DNA from 2 places in the Trujillonella humicola genome. Region 2 is predicted to be linked to the other one. Evidence: predicted binding sites of a transcription regulator. Region 2 holds the regulator's gene; the other holds the start of a gene.
The links. Region 2 encodes LexA, which represses DNA repair genes until DNA is damaged. Its sites were predicted from a motif close to TCGAACANNTGTTCGA; they were not measured.
Positions count from the first base shown of each region.

Region 1: ACK586_RS10005 (HNH endonuclease signature motif containing protein) is a predicted target of LexA. The motif match lies at 2,121-2,136, and genes of this name have one in related genera.

Region 1 is NZ_JBJNRJ010000014.1:64,709-68,119, reverse strand. It holds gene ACK586_RS10005 (HNH endonuclease signature motif containing protein) at 1-1,911, opposite strand, end outside; gene ACK586_RS10000 (RecQ family ATP-dependent DNA helicase) at 2,617-3,411, shown strand, end outside.
Region 2 is NZ_JBJNRJ010000032.1:15-3,425, forward strand. It holds gene ACK586_RS15755 (LysM peptidoglycan-binding domain-containing protein) at 192-446, opposite strand; gene lexA (transcriptional repressor LexA) at 1,010-1,786, shown strand; gene ACK586_RS15765 (SMP-30/gluconolactonase/LRE family protein) at 1,822-2,955, opposite strand; gene ACK586_RS15770 (phosphatase PAP2 family protein) at 2,909-3,411, opposite strand, start outside.

The DNA.
Region 1 (3,411 bases), on a different contig from region 2:
GTGGTGCTCGCAGAGGCTTTCCAGGTTGTGGTGGGCGGTGGGGCCCAGCGGGTGGGGAACGCGGTGGTCCAGGTCGCCGCGGCGGGCGCGGGCGCGGCAGCCGGGGAAGCGGCAGCGGCGGTCGCGTAGCCGGACGAACCGGTCCAGTGGGGCCGAGGGGCGGTAGCCGTCGGTGTCCGGTGGTGGGCTCAGCCCGGCGCCGTCGCGGGCTGCTGCGCGCAGCTGGATGCTGTCGGTGAGGGCCAGCAGGCAGCCGGTGAGGTTGTCGACGACGGCGATGCGGGGGCGTTGGGCCAGTGCGGTGTCGGTGAGCCGGCGCAGGTCCAGCAGTGCGGCCAGCGCCTGCCGGGCCCCGGCGGTTGCGGCCTGCCCGGCCGGGCCGGGCGGTGCGGCGGCGGCGGCGGCCAGCGCGGCGGAAGCGCGCGTGCCCGCTGCGACCTGCGCCGCGGGAAGCCCCGCGGCACCCTCCGCCGCGCCCTCCGCTGGGATCGGCCCCGCCGGGGCCGGCTCTGCCGAGGCCGGCTCGGCCGGGGCCGGGCCGGCCGGGCTCGGCTCTACCGAGGTCGGGCCCGAGAGGGCCTGTTCTGCCGGGGTCGGCTCCGTGGGGGTCGGCTCGGCACGAGCGGGCAGGTCCTCGGCGCCGCGGACACGACCGGCTTCGGCGCCACCGCCGCCGGCGTCGTCGTCCTCGCCCTCGGTGTCCCCGTCGCCGCCGCTGCCGTCGCCCGCGCCCTCGGTGTCGCCGCCGCTGCTGTCGCCTCCGGCGGCGGAATCAGGTCGGGCACCGGTGCCGGTGCCGGTGCCGGTGTTGCGCTCCTCCGAGCCGTCCCCGGCGCGGTCGTCTGCGCCCGGCGCGGCCTCACCCGCCTCGGCCGGCTCGGCCGGGTCAGTCGGATCGCCCGGATCAGCCGCCTCGGCCGGGTCGGCGGGGTCGGCCGGGTCGGTCGGGTCGGCCGGGTCGGCCGGGTCGGCCGGGTCGGCCGGGGCGCCGGGAGTGGTCTGGGTCATGGGGCGGGGCAGCAGGCCCAGGGTGTGGGCCAGCTCGCGGACCAGCGCCGCCGGCACCGTGTCTGTCTCCAGCTCACCGGGCTCATCGGCGTCGGGCCCGGTCCCGGTCAGCGTGTCCACCGAGGCCACCAGCGTGAGCAGCACCTGCACCGGAGAGCGGCCGGCGGCGTCGGGGCGCAGGATCAGATCGGCCAGGCAGTCGGCCATCCGCTCATCCAGGCTGCGCGGATCCGCCCGCCCCTCCGCGTCGACCGCGCACGCCCGGGCGTGGGCGCGCAGCACCTCCCAGCAGGCCCGCGCCACCGGCGCGGGCAGCCACGCCGACAACACCGCCATCCCGTCCTGCCCGGCCTGGCGGGTCACCTTCCGCTCCCGGATGGCCTGCTCCAGCCGGCGCAGCAACGCATCGGCGTCGATCCGGGCGATCGCCCGCCGGGTGCACTGGCGCAACTGGGTCACCGTCTGCCCCGGCGCCCGCGGCAACACCCGCGCCTCCACCGCCGCCTTCTTGCCCACCGCCACCGGCCGCAGCAACTCCACCAACGCCCGCGCCTGCGCCCAGGAGATGTCCCCGGCCTCCAACGCCGCCAGCGTGCCCGGCAACAGCTCCACCAGCTCCACCGCCTCGACCAGCAACTCCGCCGCGGCCGGCCCGGGCAACCGCAACCGCGCGCCCAGCTCATCGGCGGCCCACTCACTCACCGCCGCCACCACCGCCGGCCGCGCCGCCCGCGACGCCGCCGACGCCGCCCCCACCTCCCCGGGCTGCCGGTCCCAGGCCGCCGGCCGGCACCGCGCGAACGCCGCCACCGCCCGCACCCGCGCCCCGGCCAACTGCGCCAACCCCCGCTCCAGATCCACCGCCACGTCCAGCCAGCCCGCCCCCTCCTCCAGCAACCGCACCCGCCCATCCACCGACGTCACACCAGCCGCAGACGGCACCACCGCGCCGACCGGCGCACCGACCGCCGCACCGTCAGCAGGCGGCACCTCCACCGCGGGGCCATCGGCGGACACCGCAGAAGACGCGATGCCATCGCCCGACGGGGCAGCGTGCGCGGCTCCTCCTGACAGCGCAGACGCTGACGCGGCCCCACCCGACGAGGTGGACGTGGAAGACGCGGTGGACGAGGTGGACGGCGGGGACGAAGCGGACGTGGAGGAGGCGGGCGACGAGGGGGACGGGGTCTCTGCCGCCGCCGACTCCGCCAGCGCGCGACCGACCGCGGCAACCAGCGCGCCGCTCCCGTGCGGGTGGAACGCCTCCAGGATCCACTGACCAGGTGGCCGGCGAACCTCCCAGCGACTGTCCGCCAACCCCTCGACCAACTCGCCCACGGCAACCTCGACCGGCGACAGGACACCGCCACCGTCAACCGCCGAGGCCTCGTACACGTGTTCGATACTAGCGCCTCGACGGGCACCTGACCAGCAAAGACACTGCTGTGGACAACGGCGGGGCCTGTGGACGGGCAGACCCGCGTCGTCCGCCGGGCCAGCCATCGTGGGCACATGGACGGACTGCCCTCACGACCACGTGCCCCACGGCCGACCCTCGTCCTACCGGCGCATCGTTTGCCGCAGCGATCCACCGGGGACGAGGGGCCGGTGCCTCCACGCCCGACCGAGAAGAACCCCGCAGGGGCCTCCGCCTCCGTCCGCACCCGACGGCTCCGGGAGGTCGCCCGCGACGTCCTCGGTTACGAGGAGCTCCGGCCGGGCCAGGAGGAGGCCATGCAAGCGGTGCTGTCCGGCCGCGACACCCTGGGGGTCCTGCCGAGCGGTGCCGGCAAGACGGCCGTGTACCAGATCGCCGGCCAACTGCTCGACGGGCCGGTACTCGTCGTCTCCCCACTCATCGCCTTGCAGCGGGACCAGGTGGAGCGACTCACCGATGTGAAGGGGCTGACCGGCTCCCCGGCCCAGCTCAACTCCAGCATGTCGGCTGGCGACCAGCGCGAGGCCCTGGAGGGACTCGCGGACGGAACGGTCCGCTACCTCTTCCTCGCTCCGGAGCAGCTCGCCAAGCCGGAGGTCGTCGATGCCGTCGCGGCTGCTTCCCCCGCCCTGTTCGTCGTGGACGAGGCGCACTGCGTATCCGCCTGGGGCCACGACTTCCGGCCCGACTACCTGCGCCTGGGTGCGGTCGTCGAGCAACTGGGGCACCCCACCGTGCTGGCACTGACCGCCACGGCTGCTCCGCCGGTACGTGCGGAGATCGTCGAGCGGCTCGGGATGCGGGACCCGGCCGTGGTCGTGGCCGGCTTCGACCGGCCGGAGATCCGCCTGGAGGTGGAGCAGCACGCCGACGCATCCGGCAAGCACCAGGCCGTGCTCGACCGGGTCCTGAGCGAGATCGGCGAGGGCCGCGTGCCCGGGATCGTCTACAGCGCCACCCGCAAG
Region 2 (3,411 bases):
CGGACGGTAGGAGCCAGATCACCACTGGCCAGGATCCCAACCACCGCAACCAGCCGGTGCGGTGCTCAGCACCCTGACACTGAGGGACGGTAGGTCGGCCGCCCCCGCCTCCCGGCGGACCGCAGCACCCCAGGGGTTGACGAAGATCGGCGACAGATTCGTCGACGCCACGGATAGACCTCCCCGCCCGATCACGGGACCTCGAGCACCTGCCCGGGCACCACCACGGCACCCTCCAGGTCGTTCAGCCGCTCGATCGCGTCGACCACCGCGCGCACGTCCTCCCCCGGGTCGGCCACCGCCGCCGCGATGGACCAGACCGTGTCCCCCGGCGCCACGACGACGCTGCTCCCGCCGGCGAGCTCGAGCCCGCTGCCGCTCCCCAGCACCGCGGACAGGACGAGCAGCGCGAGTGCGGACGCCGCGACGGCCAGCGCTGTCAGCACGACCCGCCCACGCCGGGTGAGTCGCAGCGGCCCGTTCCCGCACGGCGCGGGAACCCGCCGGCCCGATCGCACCCGCCCGGCGCCGGTCGCCGCCGCCCACGGAACGGGCCGCGCGGCCGGCCGCACGGTGTCACGGCGCGGCGGCGGCGCGCCTCCCGGGCGGACGCGCGACCGGACCGCCGCGCGTTCGCTCCCCGGTCGCCCGGGCCCGGCGACCCCCGAACCGGGCCCACCCTGCCGGCCGGACGGGACTGCACCTCCGCCGTGCAACCGTCCGCAGACCCCTGCCTCGCGCACCGTGCCCACTCCCGCGCCTCCTCCACGACGGCCACCGCGCACCGGCGGCCCATCGAACAGCCGTTCGAATCGAACGTCTGTGCGATGTCTACCGCACCCCGCCGACAGGAGCGAGCCCGACACGGTCGACTTCGAACATGTGTTTGAGAAGCCGGCCCGAACGCGCTACCGTCCGGGCACGCCTCCGGAACGGCCGGGCGAGGACCGCGGCCGGGCGAGCGGGGCGGACGGACGAGCCGTCACCGGACGGCCGGCGAGGAGGAGACGTGGCGGGCAGCAGCGGGACGTCGGGGGGGCGCGGCGGGTCGCGCCGCGCGGGCGGCACGGCGACCGGCACGCCGTCGGCCCCCACCGCGGAGGTCCGGACCTTTCCGGACCGGGGCGAGGCCGGCGATGGTCTGACCCAGCGGCAGCGGCGCGTCCTGGAGGTCATCCGCGACTCGATCGACCGCCGCGGATACCCGCCGTCCGTACGCGAGATCGGCGAGGCGGTGGGCCTCTCCTCGGCCTCCTCGGTCGCCCACCAGCTGTCGGTGCTGCAGAAGAAGGGCTGGCTGCGGCGCGACCCCAACCGCCCCCGCGCCCTCGACGTCCGGCTCCCCGGCGAGATCGCCGCCGCCGGTGCGGCCGCGCCGCCTCCGCCGGTCGCCGAGGACGCCGCGAGCCCGGCGCCGACCTACGTGCCGCTCGTGGGCCGGATCGCCGCCGGCGGTCCCGTGCTCGCCGAGCAGGCGGTCGAGGACGTCTTCCCGCTGCCCCGCGAGCTGGTCGGCGAGGGCACGCTCTTCATGCTCAAGGTGAGCGGCGACTCGATGGTGGAGGCGGCCATCTGCGATGGCGACTGGGTCGTCGTCCGGCAGCAGCCGACCGCCGAGAACGGCGAGATCGTCGCCGCGATGATCGACGGCGAGGCCACGGTGAAGACCTACAAGCGCAAGGACGGCCACGTGTGGCTGCTGCCGCACAACCCGGCCTACGAGCCCATCCCCGGCGACGACGCGACGGTGCTCGGCCGTGTGGTGACGGTGCTGCGCCGCGTCTGACCTGGAGCCCGGCCGGGTGAGGTCCGGCGCTGGGGTCAGCTGCGGGTCGGCCCGGCCGGCGGCGTGCTCCGGCGGCGTCGCCGGCCCACGAGCCACATGATCGCGGTCGCCAGGGCGGCGGCGAGGAGACCGGCCGTGAGCGGGGAGACGCCGTCCTCGGTCTCGGTGAGGACGTCGGCCAGCGAGCCGTCCGGCGCTCCGGTGGCGCCGGCCGGCGCGGTCGTCGTCGGCACCGGGACGACGCTGACGACGCTCGGGAGCCCCTCGCTGGCCACGACGACCGCGGTCCCGTCGGCGGAGAAGCTGATCGCCTCGCCCTGCGGAGACTCGGGCAGAGCGACGCGGACCGGATCGCCCGCCAGCGCCCCGACGACGTCGGAGCCGGTCAGCGGCCACACGTAGGCGTCGGTGTACGTGCGCAGCGCCAGGGCGGAACCGTCCGCGGCAACCGCGCCGCCGGTGACCAGCAACTGACCGGCCCGGCCCACCGGCCCGCCCGGGGTGCCGGTCAGGGTGAGGTCCACCGAGGCGACCTCGACCAGCCCGACGGTGCCGTTGGGCTCCAGTGCAGCCACCGGCCGGAAGACGTCGCTGGAGCCGAGCACCTCCTTGGTCACGATGTAGGGAGTGCCGTCGGGGGCCAGCAGCAGCGCCTCGGCGTCGTGCGGGCCGTCGGGGTAGGTCAGCCGGTGGACGGCGGTGGAGCCGTCCGGGCGCAGGGCGATCAACGCGACCGTCTCGCGGGTGCCGGTGTTGTCCCCGGTGTCGGCCAGCCAGACCGTGCCGTCCGTCCCGACCGCGAGGTCCTCGGGGTCGAAGGGATCCACGTCCGCCTCGTGCACGCGGATCACCTGGCAGGCCGGGTCGAGGGCGAAGACCTGCACGAGGTCACCGCCGTCGTTGATCGCGAGCATGGTGCCGTCCGCCCCCACGACGAGGCCGGACAGCTCCGTCAGCCGGGGATCGGTGATCTCGCACTGCGTGGTCGCCGGCGCGGCCTCCTCGGCGAGCGCGGCCGGTGCGAGCGCGACCGAGGAGCACAGGACCAGCGCCGGCCCGCCGACGGTCAGGAGGGCGGCAGCGAGCCCCGCGCCGGCCGAGCCTCGGGACGCGCCGGAGCCGTCACGGCGACGCTGGACCCCCGTGGTCCGATCGGCGCGGTGCGGCACCTACCCAGCGTGACAGGACCAGCGCGTCCACCGCGTGAACCACGCCCAGCAGGACGACACCCACGGCGGCGCCGGCGACCGCGTCGCTGACCCAGTGGAAGTTCAGGACGATCATCGCCAGGCCGCACAGCACCGGGCCGACGACCGCGAAGAACCACAGGATGCGCTGGGCTCGCGCGGGCAGACCGAACTCGACCGCCTGCCAGCGCGCCACCCCCCACAGCAGCACCGCGTTGGCCACGTGCCCGGAGGGGAAGGACTCGCCGTCGGGATGGTGCAGGAACTGGCCGCCAGCGAAGGCAGGCGCGGTCCGGCCGATCCCCCACTTCAGCTGGTAGACGACCACGCTCAGCAGCACCAGCGCGAGCACCACGCGCAGCAGCGGCACGACGGTGCGGTACCGAACGAGGAGCCAGCCGACCAGGCAGGCGAGGACGAGCAGCATCGTGCCCCGGC